Regions from separate parts of the Paraburkholderia sp. J63 genome, predicted to be linked through region 2. Evidence: riboswitches for the same ligand, from Rfam matches in the RefSeq annotation. Region 2 holds a riboswitch; each other region holds the start of a gene.
What was found. Region 2 has a riboswitch for cobalamin ahead of cobG (precorrin-3B synthase). Riboswitches for the same ligand answer to the same signal wherever they lie in the genome.
Positions count from the first base shown of each region.

Region 1: it holds a riboswitch for cobalamin, as region 2 does, so the genes downstream of both, U5775_RS28535 (TonB-dependent receptor domain-containing protein) here and cobG (precorrin-3B synthase) in region 2, are expected to answer to the same signal.
Region 3: it holds a riboswitch for cobalamin, as region 2 does, so the genes downstream of both, U5775_RS05485 (HoxN/HupN/NixA family nickel/cobalt transporter) here and cobG (precorrin-3B synthase) in region 2, are expected to answer to the same signal.

Region 1 covers NZ_CAJMZF010000034.1:81,887-84,144, forward strand. Annotated here, with positions in the region: gene U5775_RS28525 (porin) at 1-81, shown strand, start outside; gene U5775_RS28530 (BON domain-containing protein) at 115-522, shown strand; cobalamin riboswitch at 641-837, shown strand; gene U5775_RS28535 (TonB-dependent receptor domain-containing protein) at 1,107-2,258, shown strand, end outside.
Region 2 covers NZ_CAJMZF010000033.1:22,442-24,699, reverse strand. Annotated here, with positions in the region: gene cbiE (precorrin-6y C5,15-methyltransferase (decarboxylating) subunit CbiE) at 1-526, opposite strand, end outside; cobalamin riboswitch at 609-800, shown strand; gene cobG (precorrin-3B synthase) at 983-2,258, shown strand, end outside.
Region 3 covers NZ_CAJMZF010000003.1:277,610-279,867, reverse strand. Annotated here, with positions in the region: gene U5775_RS05485 (HoxN/HupN/NixA family nickel/cobalt transporter) at 1-924, opposite strand, end outside; cobalamin riboswitch at 1,011-1,206, opposite strand; gene U5775_RS05480 (alpha/beta hydrolase) at 1,372-2,258, opposite strand, start outside.

The sequences.
Region 1 (2,258 bases), on a different contig from region 2:
GCCTATATGGGTCCGGGCGGCGTGATGCAGAACTACCGCTCGCCGCATGTCGTGCTCATCGGCATGTATCACAAGTTCTGAACCGCGGAACCCCACATCCCAGCAGGAGAAAACATGTTGCTACGAACCGGTATCCGGATGGCCGCGATGACGCTGCTGATGAGCGCCTGCGCCAGCGCACTCGCGCAAGGCGGCGCGCCCGCGGTCAGCTCGCAAAGCGCCGCCGCGCCGCCCGCCGTAAGTGCACCCACTGCACCCGCTGCGCCCGCCGCAACCGCCGCAACCGACCGCCAGCTCGCCGCCGCCGTGCGCCACGCCTTGCATGCGGCGCGCAAGCACGGACTCAAATCGACCTTTATCCGCGTGCGTGCGCGTGACGGCGCCGTCACGCTCTCAGGCATCGTGGCCGCGCAGGAGCAGATCGCGCTCGCGGTTTCGGTGGCGCAGGGCGTGGCTGGCGTGCGCACGGTCATGAGCCAGCTCCAGGTGCGCAGTGACGGCGAAATGAAAGGCAGCCAGTAGCGACGCGCATGCCGGCGCACCGCGGACCACGCAGGCTCGACCCGGCTCGACGGGCGTTTTCGCAACACCCGATGCATGACGGTAGACGCCCGGAGTTGACGCGCATGAAGCGCGCCCATTACCCTTGCGCCCTGATGGTTCCCGGCGACGGGATCAAAAGGGAACGCAGGGGGCGCCTCGCCGCCCCGAGTCTGCGGCTGCCCCCGCAACTGTGAGCGGCGAGTCCGTGCCGAAATGGCCACTGGGAAACCGGGAAGGCCGGCAATGGGCGCCGACCCGCGAGCCAGGAGACCTGCCATCGACCGAGGTCCAAGCAGCCGCAAGGGGCGGGGTGTCCCGAAGCGCCAGCACCGCACGCACGCGGTCGCCCGTTGCAAGGACAGCCCGACCTCAGGATCAGTCGAATGTCCGCCATGATTGAAACGGCTCCCGCCGAGAGAGCCCGTCGCCGCATTGGCCATGCCGTTGGCCACGCAGTTGGCCAGCGCGTTGGCCACAGTGTTAACCACATTCCGCCGGCTGCCGAAACCTCCACCACCACAGCCCGCGAGCCGACGCTGCGCCTGCTCGCGACCGCCTGCGCGATGGCCGCTTGCGCGTGGCAAAGCGCGCACGCCGCCGACGGCGCGCCAGCGGCGCAGCCGCCATCCGCCATCGCCGCCGACGACACCAGCACCACGCTGCCGAACATCCTCGTGGTGGGCGACACGCAGCATCTGCCGCAATCGTTCGACCAGCGCTACGCGAGCACGCAGGTGCTCACGCGCGAGGACCTCGACCGCCTCTCCCCCGCCGACCCGAGCATCACGCAGGCCCTCGCGACGCTGCCGGGCGTGACCGTCGCCCAAAGCGGCGGCCCCGGCACCCTGGCGTCGGTGAGCATTCGCGGCTCGTCGCCCGAGCAGGTGGCCGTGTTCATCGACGGCATCCGCATCGGCTCCGCGACCACGGGCACGGCCGAGTGGGCCGATCTGCCGACGGAAGCGTTCGACCGCGTCGAGGTGATCTCGGGCCCGGCCGCCGCCTCGTTCGGCGCGGACGCGGTGGGCGGCGTCGTGCAGCTCTTCACGCGCCGCGCGTCGAATCAGCCGAACCGGACGACGGTTTCGTTCGGCGGCGGCTCCAACAAGACCTTCGACACGCAGTTGCGCACCTCGGGCACCGTGCCATCGAGCGGCCCGCTTGCGGCGCTCGGCGGTCTCACGTACTCGCTCGGCGTGCACGACTACAACACGGCGGGCATCGACGCGACCCGGCCCTGGGCCTATGGCCACGAGGACGGCCGCAATCCGTATCACGCGCAGGACGTCGACGGGCGCCTCGGCTACGCGCGCGATAACTGGTCGATTTCCACGTTCGCGCTCTATCACGCCTCCGACCTTTCCTATGACAATGCGGGCGGCAACGACCGGCAGCGCAACCATCAACTGACGACGGGCGCCGCGTTCCACCTCGACATCACGCCGTTTACGCAATTCGATCAGTCGGTGGGCTATGCGACCGATCGCGAGTTCATCTACTCGAACGATCCCACGATCCCGACCGACGAAATCGACTCGACGCGCCTCTCCACGTCGACTTCGATCACGCACCAGGAGAGCGGCCACACGCTGTTCGGCCAGCCGCTTTCGGGCGAGAGCAAGCTCGCCTACGACTTCTCGCGCGAGCTCGCGTTTCTGCCCGTCGACATTCCGGGCGGCCTGCCCGCACGCAACGATTCCGCCATCTCGCTGCAC
Region 2 (2,258 bases):
CGGTAAGCCGCGTCGCGCCATAGCCTTGCGCCGCGAGGAAGGCGGCGAGCGCCGCGGGCGTGCGCCCATCGGCGCTCAGCGCGAGCACGCGCGAACGCGCATGGAGATGACGCCTGAGCCCATCGAGCGGCCTGCCGACGAGCGAGACCGTGGCCGTATTTTGGAGCGCCCAGCCGAGGCGCGCCGCCGCGAGCGAGAGCGACGACGGCGCGGGCAGCACGTTCATCTCGCCCGCCGCGACGTGACGCGCGAGCGTCGCGCCCACGCCGTAAAACATGGGGTCGCCGCTCGCGAGCACGCACACGCGCTCGTGCGTTGCGCACAGCGCGAGCAAGGGCTCGATGCTGAACGGCTGCGGCCAGGGCTCGCGCAGCGCCTGCACGCGCGTGGGCAGCATCGCCAGATGACGCGCGCCGCCCGTCACCGCCTGGGCCGCGAAGAGCGCGCGCCGCGCCTCGCGCCCGAGCCCCGCGTATCCGTCGTCGCCTATGCCGATCACCGTCAGCCACGCCCGCCTGCCCTGCATCCGCGCTCCCATTCGTTCAGTCTGGTTCAGTTTCGCACCGCGCGAGAGCCGTCCTGACTCGCGAATCGCGCCGGAAAACGGGCATAATACCGCTTCCGCCGGCGCCTGAAGGGCGAAAGCCCGAAGGCAGATCAGGGAACACAGCGAAGCTGTGGCCGCCCCCGCGACTGTGAGCAGCGAGACCGCCTCCACCCAAGCCACTGGTTTTACCGGGAAGGCCGATGCGGTTGACGACCTGCGAGCCAGGAGACCTGCCGGCCGAACGTTTGTTCTCGCGCGCCCGAAGCCTGGCGGGGTGTACCGGCTTCGACCGCAGCGCGTGGACGTTTTTACGCTTTCGCGTTTTTTGCGCTTTCGCGTGGCGCCCTCCGCAATCGCCCCTTCGCCCATGCGCCCCTTCGCAGCGTGGTCGCGGCGGCATGCGAGGCGCAGCGCGCGCTGCCTACACGGTGTCCCTTGAATCACGACTCGAAGCCCGCTTCGTCTCCTGCTGCGCTGGCCGCGGCGCGCCGTTCGGCGTGCCCCGGGCTCGTGCGTGTGGTCGCGGCGCGCGATGGCGGCCTGTGCCGCATCCGCCTCGCGGGCGGCGTGCTCACGGCCGCGCAGGCGCACGCGATCGCCGAGGCCGCGCTCGCGCACGCGAGCGGCACGCTCGAGCTGACCAACCGCGCGAACGTGCAGGTGCGCGGCGTGCGCGCGGGCAGCGAAGCGGCGCTCACCGAGGCGCTGGTTGCGGCGGGCCTGGGCCCGCAGGCATCGGTGCATGAGCATGGCCATCTCTGCACCGCCGACGAATTGCGCAATCTGATGCTGAGCCCGCTGGCCGGACTCGATCCCGACGCGCTCCTCGACACCACCGCGCTCGCCGCGCCCATCGTCGCGATGCTGCAGCGCGAGCCGCGTTTCGCGGCGCTCTCGCCCAAGTTCGCGCTGCTGCTCGATGGCGGCGAGCGTCTTGCGGCGCTCGATCATCCGCACGATATCTGGCTCGCGGCCACACCGGATGCCGAAGGCGTGCGCTTCGCATTCGGCCTTGCGGGCTGCCCTGGCGACGGCGGTGCGCTCGGCACGGTCGCATCCGCGCACGCGCCTGCGCTCATTCGCGCGCTGCTGCATGCGTTCCTCGACCTCGCGCAGCCGGAACAAATACGCATGCGCGACGTGCTCGCGTCGCACGATGCCGATGCGGTGCTCAAACGTGCCCAGCATCACGCGGATTGTGTTATCGCATGCAACGGTCCCGGCGATGAAGCCGCATTGCGTGCATGGAAACGCAGGCCGGTCGATCTCTCGCTGCGCCTCGGCGCCCATGCACTGAATGCACTCGACACGGGCAACATGGGTGACCTGGGCTACATCGGCTGCCAGCCGCCGCGCGCGCGTCTCGACGCCGCGACGCTGCACGCACTCGCCACACTCGCCGAAACACACGGCGACGCCACGCTGCGCATCACGCCCTGGCAAGGCGCGATCTTGCCGAACGTGGCACAACGCGCCATGCCGGCGGTAATCGAGCGCCTGCGCGCGCTCGGCCTCGTTTGCGACAGCGCCGATCCGCTCGCGCGCACGATCGCCTGCACGGGCTCGGCGGGCTGCGCGAAGAGCCGCGCCGATACCAAGGCCGACGCGCTGCGCCTCGCCGCGCAACTGCCGCCCGATGTGCATGTGCACTTGAGCGGCTGCGAGCGCTCGTGCGCGGCCGCGCATCAGGCCGCGTTCACGCTGCTCGCCA
Region 3 (2,258 bases), on a different contig from region 2:
GATGGCGTCCCAGAACGCACCCTTCAGGCTCAGCTGATCGCCAAGGAGTCCTAGCGTTTCGATTCCACCGATCAGCACGGCGACCAGCACCGAGACCAGCGTAATGGTGAGGTTGTAGTAGAGCTTGCGAATCGGACGCACGAAGGCCCAGTCATAGGCGCCGAGCATCAGGATGCCGTCGGTGGTATCGACCAGCGACATGCCGGCCGCGAACAGCACGGGAAACACGAGCACCACGCCCATCGAGAGCCCCTGCGCGGCCTGGCTCGCCGAAATGCCGAGCAGGCTCACCTCCGTCGCGGTGTCGAAACCGAGACCGAACAGGAAGCCGATCGGCAGCATCCAGAGCGGCTTCGACACGAAGCGGAACAGCGGGCGGAAAATCCGCGAAAGCAGCCCGCGGCTGTTCAGCAGCAGGTCCAGGTCGTCGTTGTCGTAGGGCTCGCCGCGGCGTACCTTGCCGAACGCGCGCCAGACGCCGCGCAGGATGATGACGTTCATCGCGGCGATGAGGAACAGAAACAGCGCGGAGACGCTCGTCGAGAGCACGCCGCCGATGTCCTTCCAGGCCTCGACGCGGCTTTCCAGCGCGGCGGCCGTCGCCGCGACCGCGATGGTGACCAGCAGCACCACGGCGGAGTGGCCGAGCGCGAAGAAAAAGCCCACACTAACGGGGCGCTGGCCGTCCTGCATCAGCTTGCGCGTCACGTTGTCGATGGCGGCGATATGGTCGGCGTCGACGGCATGACGCAGGCCGAAGCCGTAGGCGAGCAGCCCGGTGCCCAGCAGCAGCGGATGCGCGTGAAAAGCAATGAACGCCCAGATCCAGGCGCCGATATTGAAGGCCGCGAGTACGAGGTAAATGCCGGCGACGCGGCGGCGAAGCGCTCCCGGTGTGGATGCGTTGGCGATAACAGTGGACATGAGACAGATCCTGAGGTCGGGCTGTCCTTGCAACGGGCGACCGCGAGGCGGTGCTTGCGCATCGGGACACCCCGCCCGCTGCGGCTGCTTGGACCTCGGTCGATGGCAGGTCTCCTGGCTCGCGGGTCGTCGTCCGGTGCCGGCCTTCCCGGTTTCCCAGTGGCGCATTTCGGCATGGACTCGCCGCTCACAGTTGCGGGGGCAGCCGCAGACTCGAGGCGCTGGCCTCCACTGCGTTCCCTTTTGATCCCGTCGCCGGGAACCATCAGCGGGCAAGCGTAACGGTCACGCCCCTGATGGTCAATCGAACCCGTGGAAAAACTCGCCAATCTCCCACTGGCGCATTCGAATGGCTTTCCGCGTCTTTTTATAGAAACCAATGCGAAATTATCTGGAAAGCCATTCGATGGCGAAACGCTGTTCAAAGGCCCCGAGGCGCAACTGGACCTACGCAGCCCGGCTTTCGAGCATTGCCGCTATCGCCGCGATAAAGGCCTCATAGAGTCCGGTGGTCTCGGGGCAGCGTCCCATTGCCCGCATGCAGCCATGCAGCAATCCGCGGCCAAGGTGAAACTGAGCGGGAACGCCGGCGGCACGCAGGCGCTCGACGTACAACTCTCCGTCGTCGCGTAGCGGATCGAACTCGGCGACCGCCACGAATGCCGGCGCCAGGCCTTCGAAGGACGGCGCCGCCAGCGGCGCAAGGCGCGGGTCGTCGTGGCTCGCGGGATCGGGCGCGTAGACACGCAGGAAATATTCGACATCGGCCGTGCTCAGCAACGGCGCGTCGGTATTGTCACGGAAGGACGCCAGGCTGTGATCCGTGCCCAGGCCCGGGTAAATCAGCGCCTGTCCGCGCGGCGCTGCCCCGCCGCGCTTCGCAATTTCCAGAGACAATGCCGCCGCCAGATTGCCACCCGCGCTGTCACCGGCCAGCACCACGCGCGACGTATCGATTCCCCAGGCATCGCCCTGCGCCTGGAGATGCCGCCATGCCGCGAGGCAGTCGTCGAACGCCGCCGGAAACACGTGCTCGGGCGCGAGGCGGTAATCGACCGCCACCACCACGGCGGACAAATCGCGCGCCATCGGCGCGGTGATGAACTCGTGCGAATCGAGGCCGCCCACCACCCAGCCGCCACCGTGCAGATACAGCACGCACGGCCAGCCCTGCGCGGGCGCTTCGCCCACCGGACGATAGAGGCGAACCGGAATGTGCCGGCCAGGCTCGCTGATCACATGGTCTTCGATGGCGAGGCGCGCATCGCGCGCGGGCGTGAAGTGCCGGCACAGCGCATCGTAAGCGTCGCGCATGGCTTGCACACTGTCGTCCG